Regions from separate parts of the Pseudomonas sp. BW7P1 genome, predicted to be linked through region 1. Evidence: predicted binding sites of a transcription regulator. Region 1 holds the regulator's gene; each other region holds the start of a gene.
What was found. The regulator sigma-54, encoded in region 1, starts transcription at its own class of promoters, with help from an activator protein. The targets are predictions, from matches to a motif close to ANTGGCATNNANNTTGCTNT.
Positions count from the first base shown of each region.

Region 2: the regulator sigma-54 is predicted to act here: its motif matches at 1,137-1,156, upstream of glnK (P-II family nitrogen regulator).
Region 3: the regulator sigma-54 is predicted to act here: its motif matches at 1,736-1,755, upstream of NWV16_RS08350 (flagellar basal body rod protein FlgF).

Region 1 covers NZ_CP103374.1:1,196,000-1,199,273, forward strand. The annotation lists gene ptsN (PTS IIA-like nitrogen regulatory protein PtsN) at 1-272, opposite strand, end outside; gene hpf (ribosome hibernation-promoting factor, HPF/YfiA family) at 284-592, opposite strand; gene NWV16_RS05220 (RNA polymerase factor sigma-54) at 666-2,159, opposite strand; gene lptB (LPS export ABC transporter ATP-binding protein) at 2,345-3,070, opposite strand; gene lptA (lipopolysaccharide transport periplasmic protein LptA) at 3,070-3,274, opposite strand, start outside.
Region 2 covers NZ_CP103374.1:6,100,166-6,103,439, reverse strand. The annotation lists gene NWV16_RS27685 (Bro-N domain-containing protein) at 1-289, opposite strand, end outside; gene NWV16_RS27680 (accessory factor UbiK family protein) at 684-944, opposite strand; gene glnK (P-II family nitrogen regulator) at 1,358-1,696, shown strand; gene NWV16_RS27670 (ammonium transporter) at 1,734-3,071, shown strand.
Region 3 covers NZ_CP103374.1:1,844,727-1,848,000, forward strand. The annotation lists gene NWV16_RS08345 (sigma-54-dependent transcriptional regulator) at 44-1,624, shown strand; gene NWV16_RS08350 (flagellar basal body rod protein FlgF) at 1,810-2,550, shown strand; gene flgG (flagellar basal-body rod protein FlgG) at 2,596-3,274, shown strand, end outside.

The DNA.
Region 1 (3,274 bases):
TCGAAGTCGATAGGCGCTTCCAGGTGCATCAAGGCACTGATGGGCGCTTCACAGCCCTTGAGACGGCAGTGAGGAATGGCGATGCCGTTGCCAAAACCCGTCGAGCCGAGTTTTTCACGGGCAATCAGCGCTTCGAAGACGTCTTGCATCTCCAGATCCGGGACTTCCCGGGCGATCAGGTTGGCAATTTGTTCGAGGGCTTTCTTTTTACTGCCGCCCGGCACGTTCACCAGGGAACGGCCGGGGGTCAGGATGCTTTCAAGTCGGATCATGGGGGTGGGGGTTATCGACCGGTCGCGCCCTGGAGCAGGCTCTGGGTCTTTTCCTTATGCTTTTTGAGTTGTTTATCAAGCTTGTCGGTCAGCGCGTCGATCGCCGCGTACATATCGGTATGTTCCGCGTTGGCGACGACCTCGTTGCCGGGAATATGCAGCGTGGCTTCGATTTTCTGCTTCAGTTTTTCGACGCACATCGTGACTTGCACGTTGGTGATCTTGTCGAAATGTCCCTCAAGCCTCTTGAGCTTTTGCTCAACGTATTCACGGAGAGGTGGGGTAACTTCCAGTTGGTGTCCACTGATGTTGACTTGCATACAGCTTCTCCTTCGTTGCCAGTGCATAAAGCGGCAGGCCGAAGAGCCTGCCACTGGAACGCTGTAACGTGGCTTACATCAACCGCTTGCGTTCGCTCGAAGGCGCGATTCCGAGGGATTCGCGATACTTGGCGACGGTGCGGCGAGCCACCTGAATGCCTTGTGCCTCCAGTAAACCAGCGATCTTGCTGTCGCTCAACGGCTTTTTCTGATTTTCCGCAGCGACCAGTTTCTTGATGATCGCGCGGATCGCCGTGGACGAGCATTCGCCGCCTTCGGAGGTGCTGACGTGGCTGGAGAAAAAGTATTTCAGTTCATAGATGCCCCGGGGGGTATGCATGAATTTTTGCGTGGTCACCCGGGAAATCGTCGACTCGTGCATGCCCACCGCTTCGGCAATGTCATGCAGGACCAGGGGCTTCATGGCTTCGTCGCCATACTCCAGGAAGCCGCGCTGATGTTCGACGATCTGGGTGGCCACTTTCATCAGGGTTTCGTTGCGGCTCTGCAGGCTCTTGATGAACCAGCGGGCTTCCTGCAACTGATTGCGCATGAAGGTGTTGTCGGCGCTGGTGTCGGCTCGACGGACGAAACCGGCGTATTGAGCGTTGACCCGCAGGCGCGGCACCGATTCCTGGTTCAGCTCCACCAGCCAGCGCTCGTTGTCCTTGCGCACGATCACGTCAGGCACCACGTACTCGGCTTCGGTGGATTCGATCTGCGAGCCTGGGCGCGGGTTGAGGCTCTGGACCAACTCGATGACCTGGCGCAGTTCATCTTCCTTGAGCTTCATGCGCCGCATCAACTGGCTGTAGTCGCGGCTGCCGAGCAAGTCGATGTAATCGGTGACCAGGCGTTTGGCTTCATTGAGCCAGGGGGTCTTGGCTGAAAGCTGGCGCAACTGCAGCAAGAGGCACTCGCCCAGGTTGCGGGCGCCGATGCCGGCGGGTTCGAACTGCTGGATGCGATGCAGGACGGCTTCGATCTCGTCCAGTTCGATGTCCAGTTCCGGATCGAACGCATCGAGAATTTCTTCGAGGGTTTCGTCGAGATAGCCCTGATTGTTGATGCAGTCGATCAGGGTCACGGCGATCAGGCGGTCGGTGTCGGACATCGGCGCCAGATTCAGTTGCCACAGCAGGTGGCTTTGCAGGCTTTCGCCGGCGGAGGTGCGGGTGGTGAAATCCCACTCGTCGTCATCGCTGCTGGGCAGGCTGCTGGCGCTGGTCTGGTAGACGTCTTCCCAGGCGGTGTCCACAGGCAATTCGTTGGGGATGCGTTCGTTCCATTCGCCGTCCTCGAGATTGTCGACCGTCGGCGCGGTTTCCTGATAGGAAGGCTCCTGAATCTCGGTATTGGGCTTCTGCTCGGCGCTGTCGGCCAGCGGGTCGGAATTGTCGAAGTCGTCGCCATCTTCCTGGCGTTCGAGCATCGGATTGGATTCCAGAGCCTCCTGGATCTCCTGCTGCAGATCCAGGGTCGACAATTGGAGCAGGCGGATGGCCTGTTGCAGCTGCGGTGTCATCGTCAGCTGCTGGCCCATTCTCAAGACTAGCGATGGTTTCATGGCAGGGGCTTAACACCTTATTCGCCGGCGCTATGCGCCATCCACTACAGGGCGCCGAAGCGCCAAATTCAAGCAAATTATATGCCCGAAACTGTCGTGTTTGCCTAGAGCGCTGTAACAATAAAAGCCTATAAAAATGCGCTTCAACGTTACAGCACCGGACGGCTGGTCGAACGCTGTCGCGCTTAGAGGCGGAACTCGTGACCCAGATACACTTCCTTCACCAGATCGTTGGCAAGGATGGTGGCGGAGTCGCCTTCGGCGATCAGCTGGCCGTCGTTGACGATGTAGGCCGTTTCGCAGATGTCCAGGGTCTCGCGGACGTTGTGGTCGGTGATCAGTACACCGATGCCCTTGGCCTTGAGGTGGTGGATGATCTGCTTGATGTCGCCCACGGAAATCGGGTCGACACCGGCGAACGGTTCGTCGAGCAGGATGAATTTCGGTGCGGTGGCCAGCGCACGGGCGATTTCCACCCGGCGACGCTCACCACCGGACAGGCTCATGCCGAGGTTGTCGCGGATATGGCTGATGTGGAATTCCTGCAGCAGGCTTTCCAGCTCCTTGCGACGACCGGCCTTGTCGAGTTCCTGGCGGGTTTCCAGGATGGCCATGATGTTGTCGGCGACCGACAGTTTGCGGAAGATCGACGCTTCTTGCGGCAGATAGCCGATTCCTGCCTTGGCGCGGCCGTGCATCGGCTGGTGACTGACGTCCAGGTCGTCGATCAGGACGCGGCCCTGATCGGCCTGCACGAGGCCTACGATCATGTAGAAGCAGGTGGTCTTGCCGGCGCCGTTCGGTCCGAGCAGGCCCACGATCTGACCGCTGTCGATCGACAGGCTGACGTCGCGCACGACCTGGCGGCTTTTGTAGGCCTTGGCCAGGTGCTGAGCTTTCAGAGTTGCCATTACTGGGTTTTCTCGTCGGTTTTCTTCTTCGGCTGGATCACCATGTCGATGCGCGGACGGGCTTCGGTGACCTTGGTGCCGGTGGCGCGACCTGCGCTGGCGAGTTTTTTCACCGTGTCATAGACGATCTTCTCGCCTTGAGTGGTGTTGTTGTCCTTGTCGACGACCTTGGCCCTGTCGATCAGTACGACGCGGTTTTGCTGT
Region 2 (3,274 bases), 1.2 Mb from region 1:
ATTCGCGCAGGGCACGGTATTCGGGGCAGTAGTGATAGACGAGGAGGGCGTAGATGCCGGATTCGCTGATCAGGAGGGTATTTTCGATCTGGTTGTGGATCAGGGTTTTGCGGGTTTGGTATTGGTCCGGGTCGAGTTTTCGCAGCATGCGTTCGTTGAGATAAATATGCAGCAGGCGGCCCAGATCACGGGCAGAGAACCAGGGTTGGTTCTGGATGAGGAGGGCGTGGAGGGGGAGTTTGTAGCGGGTGAAAACCTGAGGAGTGAGATACGTATCTTCGTTATTCATTGAACAGCTCCTTTTGCTTTAGGGCTGCCCTCAATTGTCGCCAAACAATTGGTGGCAGTCGTACGCGGGTTGGCGAACCGGAGCAAAAGGGACCCGGCAGACCCGAAGGTCTCCCACGCACAACCGCCATGACTCGATGTGGCGGTAAACATAACCGCCATCATGGTTGTCGTGCGCCTTAAGCTTTCCGAGCCGCCAAACCCGGTGCTGAACATTCAGCATTGGGTGAGCTTAGGAATCAGGGCTTCACGACGCAATCGGACGACGGGCTTGCAAGCTGTAGGATTCTGCCGAGAGTCGGCGGCGAATCCTGATTGGCGGGAAGGTCGTTCCGACCTTCATTCGCGGGCAAGCCCGCTCCCACAAGGGGCCGCATTCACAAAGAAACGAGGTGTTATTCGGCCGGCGGCGTCAGCTTCGCTTCCAGCTCAGCCACCTTCGCCTCAAGGCTCTCAAGCCGGGCGCGAGTGCGCGCCAGTACCACCATCTGACTATCGAATTCTTCCCGGCTCACCAGGTCCAGTTTGCTGAAGGCGCTTTGCAGCAGCATCTTGAACTGGCTTTCGATTTCGGTTTTTGGCAGTGGCGTGTCGCCACTGAACAGGCGAGAGGCGGTGCCGCTCAGGGCGTCGAGGAAGTCTTTGGGCGCGAGCATGGGATATGTCCTGGAAACAATGGCCGGCAGTGTATCACGCAGTGTCTATAGTCATTCGCGCGGGCCGGGATGCACGCTTTTCGCGCAAAAGGACGAACGGCTGCGCACCGTTGTTGTGCGTATCCCGTGTGCCATTTCGGTGATGGCATCGACGGCCGCGGCCAAGGGATTGAAATCAGGGGATTTTGGCGAGATGGCAAGCTTTCTGCTTAGTCGGTTGTGACCCATGCACTGATGCAGTCGCTGTGACGAATGCAGTGCGCCGGACGGGACGGGGAGTTTCGTCGGGAGCGGTTAGCTGGCGTCAGTCGGGCGGGTAGGGCCGACGATGCGTTACAAAGCCAGGCACTGCGCTTAGACTTGAGTCGGGTTTGTTTTCCTGGGGCAAGTCCACCAATTCGGGAGAGAGTTTCATGAAGCTAGTCACTGCCATCATCAAGCCGTTCAAGCTGGACGACGTGCGCGAGTCGCTGTCCGAAATCGGCGTGCAGGGCATTACCGTAACTGAAGTCAAAGGCTTCGGTCGGCAGAAGGGTCACACCGAGCTGTATCGCGGCGCGGAATATGTGGTCGATTTTCTGCCCAAGGTGAAAATCGACGTGGCCATCGACGACAAGGATCTGGATCGGGTTATCGAGGCGATAACCAAGGCTGCCAACACCGGCAAGATCGGTGACGGCAAGATCTTCGTGGTCAATCTGGAACAGGCGATTCGCATCCGTACCGGCGAAACCGATACCGACGCGATCTAAGCGCCGCCACAAACCCAACGCCCCAGGAGAAAACAATATGACTCTGCGTAAATTCGCAGGGCTAGGCGCCCTGTTGTCTATCGTAATGCCCGGTCTGGCCATGGCGGCAGACGAAGTGGCAGCTCCAGTCCTGAACTCCGGCGACACCGCCTGGATGCTCACCTCCACAGCCCTCGTGCTGTTCATGACCATTCCCGGCCTCGCGCTGTTCTACGGCGGCATGGTTCGGTCGAAAAACATTCTTTCCGTGATGATGCAGTGCTTCGCCATTACCGGTCTGATCAGCGTCCTGTGGGTCATTTATGGCTACAGCATCGCGTTCGACACCACCGGCATGGAGCAGGGCGTCGTCAACTTCAACTCGTTCGTCGGTGGATTCGGCAAGGCGTTCCTGGCCGGTGTCACGCCAGCGAGCCTGACCGGCCCGGCGGCGCTGTTCCCCGAGGCAGTCTTCATCACCTTCCAGATGACCTTCGCGATCATCACCCCGGCGCTGATCGTCGGTGCGTTCGCCGAGCGGATGAAGTTCTCCGCGATGCTGATCTTCATGGGCATCTGGTTCACCCTGGTCTATGCACCGATCGCGCACATGGTCTGGTCCGGCAATGGCGGCCTGATGTGGGACTGGGGCGTACTCGACTTCGCCGGTGGCACCGTGGTGCACATCAACGCCGGTGTGGCCGGTCTGATTGCCTGCCTGGTACTGGGTAAACGCAAAGGCTTCCCGACCACCCCGATGGCGCCACACAATCTGGGTTACACCCTGATGGGCGCGGCGATGCTGTGGGTTGGCTGGTTCGGCTTCAACGCCGGTTCCGCCGCAGCCGCCAACGGCACCGCCGGCATGGCGATGCTGGTGACTCAGATCGCGACCGCCGCAGCCGCACTGGGCTGGATGTTCGCCGAGTGGATCACCCACGGCAAACCAAGCGCACTGGGTATCGCGTCCGGTGTGGTTGCAGGCCTGGTTGCGATCACTCCGGCCGCTGGCACCGTGGGCCCGATGGGCGCACTGGTGATCGGTCTGGCAGCAGGCGTCGTGTGCTTCTTCTGCGCCACCACCCTGAAACGCAAACTCGGTTATGACGACTCCCTGGATGCCTTCGGCGTGCACGGTATCGGCGGTATCCTCGGCGCGATCCTCACCGGTGTGTTCGCCGCACCGTCGCTGGGTGGCTTCGGCACCGTCACCGACATCGCCGCACAAGTCTGGATTCAGTGCAAAGGCGTCGGCTTCACCGTGATCTACACCGCGATCGTCACCTTCATCATCCTCAAGGTGCTGGATGCCGTGATGGGTCTGCGCGTGACCGAGGAAGAAGAATCGGTAGGCCTGGATCTGGCACAACACAACGAGCGCGGCTACAACCTGTAAGCACGCGCCGCAAAAAACTTGCCCGGTTCGCCGGGCATTTTTTTGTCCGGAATTTTTCATCCCTGATGTGGCTGAATGGAATTCTCGTACGGCTTTGGTCGTGTTTACGACGGGCGTTTTTCTGCGGCCAATGGCTTACACCATTGAAGGAATATTAGGGCCTTTGTTTTTTTTCAGAGCGCGCTAGAATGCGCCCCGAACGT
Region 3 (3,274 bases), 650 kb from region 1:
GACCGAGAAAATTCCGCCCCCTCCACCTGTTTCGGGCCTTTATATGCGTATCAAAGTCCATTGCCAGAACCGCATCGGCATCCTGCGCGACATTCTCAATCTGCTGGTGGAGTACGGGATCAACGTCGCTCGCGGCGAAGTCGGCGGAGAGCACGGCAATGCGATCTACCTGCACTGCCCGAACCTGATCAATCTGCAGTTTCAGGCGTTACGGCCCAAGTTCGAAGCCATCGCCGGCGTCTTCGGCGTGAAACGAGTGGGATTGATGCCCAGCGAGCGCCGGCACATGGAGCTGAACGCGTTGCTCGGGGCGCTGGAGTTTCCGGTGCTGTCGATCGACATGGGGGGATCGATCGTGGCCGCCAACCGCGCGGCGGCACAGTTGCTGGGAGTGCGGGTGGATGAAGTGCCGGGGATTCCGCTGTCACGGTATGCCGAGGATTTCGATCTGCCGGAGCTGGTGCGCGCCAACAAATCGCGGATCAATGGCATGCGGGTCAAGGTCAAGGGGGACATTTTTCTGGCCGACATCGCGCCGCTGCAATCGGAGCATGACGACAGCGAAGCCATGGCCGGCGCGGTCCTGACGCTGCACCGGGCGGATCGGGTCGGCGAACGCATCTATAACGTGCGCAAACAGGAGTTGCGTGGCTTCGACAGCATTTTCCAGAGCTCGAAAGTGATGGCGGCGGTGGTGCGCGAAGCCCGGCGGATGGCACCGCTGGACGCGCCTCTTTTGATCGAGGGTGAAACCGGCACCGGCAAGGAATTGCTGGCGCGGGCCTGTCATCTGGCGAGCCCGCGCGGCCAGTCGCCGCTGATGGCGCTCAACTGCGCGGGGCTGCCGGAGTCGATGGCCGAGACTGAATTGTTCGGCTACGGCCCCGGCGCCTTTGAAGGTGCGCGTGCCGAAGGCAAGCTCGGGCTGCTGGAGCTGACGGCGGGCGGCACGCTGTTCCTCGATGGTGTCGGCGAAATGAGTCCGCGCTTGCAGGTGAAATTGCTGCGTTTCCTGCAGGACGGCTGTTTCCGGCGTGTAGGCAGCGATGAAGAGGTTTACCTGGATGTGCGGGTGATCTGTGCTACCCAGGTGGACTTGTCGGAACTGTGTGCGAGAGGGGAGTTTCGCCAGGATCTGTACCATCGCTTGAATGTGCTCTCGCTGCACATCCCGCCGCTGCGCGAGTGCCTCGACGGACTCACGCCGCTGGTGGAGCACTTCCTCGATCAGGCCAGCCGGCAGATCGGTTGCCCGCTGCCGAAACTGTCGCCGGCGGCCATGGACCGACTCAGTCATTACCATTGGCCGGGCAACGTGCGACAACTGGAAAACGTGCTGTTCCAGGCGGTTTCGCTGTGCGATGGCGGGACGGTCAAGGCTGAGCACATCCGCCTGCCGGACTATGGCGTGCGTCAGCCGCTTGGCGATTTTTCGCTGGAGGGCGGGTTGGACGAGATTGTCGGGCGCTTCGAGAAGGCGGTGCTGGAGCGGTTGTATTCCGAGCACCCGAGCAGTCGGCAACTGGGCAAGCGGCTTGGGGTTTCCCATACGACCATTGCCAACAAGTTGCGAGAGTACGAAGTCGGCAAAGACGCGTCGAGTGATTCCGACCGGTCTGGTTGATTGCCGCGAAGCGGCATGACACCGCCGGTTTTTCGTCTTCGATACATTTCCCTCAATCCCGCGAAACCCCGCAAGTCCTTTGTTTATCGGGCTTATGGCCGCCAGAAAAAAGTTGGTCTGCAAATTGCTTATGGCTCAGCAGTACAGCAGTGGGCGGCAAACGTCCGGCATGCAGAGGAAAGAGTGTGGACAAGTACCTTTATGTGGCAATGACCGGCGCCAGCCAGAACGCACTGGCGCAAAAGGCTCATGCCAACAACCTGGCGAACATCTCCACCAATGGCTTTCAGCGCGACCTGGAACAGGCGCGTTCGATGCCGGTGTTCGGTGACAGCTTTCCGGCGCGTGCGTTTGCCATGAGCGAGCGGCCCGCCACCGATTTCACCCAGGGTTCGCTGGTTCAGACCGGGCGTGACCTGGACGTGGCCGTCAGTGGCAACGGCTTTATCGCCGTGCAGAACCCCAACGGTGGCGAAAGCTACGTGCGCACCGGCAGCCTGAACATCGACGCCCTTGGCGTACTGCGCGCCGGTAACGGCATGCCGGTCCTGGGCAACGGCGGACCGATCGCCATTCCGCCGGAGCAGCAGGTGGAAGTCGGTGAGGATGGCACCATCAGTATTCGTGCGATGGGCGAAGGCCCGCGTGTCATGGCCGAAGTCGACCGGATCAAGCTGGTCAACCCGGACATCAAGAACATGAACAAGGGCCTGGACGGTTCGATCTACACCAAGGACGGCCAGCCTGCGCCGGCCGATGCCAACGTCAAGCTGGTGTCGGGTTTCCTGGAGTCGAGCAACGTCAATGCCGTGGAAGAGATGACTTCGGTGCTGGCCCTGGCCAAGCAGTTCGAGTTGCACGTCAAGATGATGAACACCGCCAAAGACGACGACCAGGCCATGGCTCGGGTCTTGCAGATCAGCTAATTATCAGAACGTCGCGCCGTAAAACAGGCGCACGAGGAGAATCGAATGCTTCCGGCTCTATGGGTTGCCAAAACCGGTCTGTCCGCCCAGGACACCAACCTGACCACCATTTCCAACAACCTGGCCAACGTGTCGACCACGGGTTTCAAACGTGACCGCGCCGAGTTCCAGGACCTGCTGTATCAGATCAAGCGTCAGCCAGGCGCCCAGTCGACCCAGGACAGCGAACTGCCGTCGGGTCTGCAGGTGGGTACTGGTGTGCGCATCGTCGGCACCCAGAAAAACTTCACCGCCGGCAGCCTGCAAACAACCGAGCAGCCGCTGGACATGGCCATCGACGGTCGTGGTTTCTTCCAGATCCTGCAGCCGGACGGCACCACGTCCTACACCCGTGACGGTACGTTCCACCTCGATTCCAATGGCCAGATCGTCAACGCCAGCGGTTTTGCCCTGGAGCCGGCGATCGTCATCCCGAACAACGCCCAGACTTTCACCGTCGGCCGTGACGGCACCGTGTCGATCACCGTGGCCGGCAACCCTGCCGCCCAGGTGATCGGCAACCTGCAGACCGCCGACTTCATCAACCCGGCCGGTCTGCAAGCCGTGGGCAACAACCTGTTCCTGGAAACCGCTGCTTCCGGCGCGCCGCAGGTCGGTACTCCGGGCCTGAACGGTTTCGGTACCACTCTGCAGAACACCCTGGAAACCTCCAACGTCAGCACCG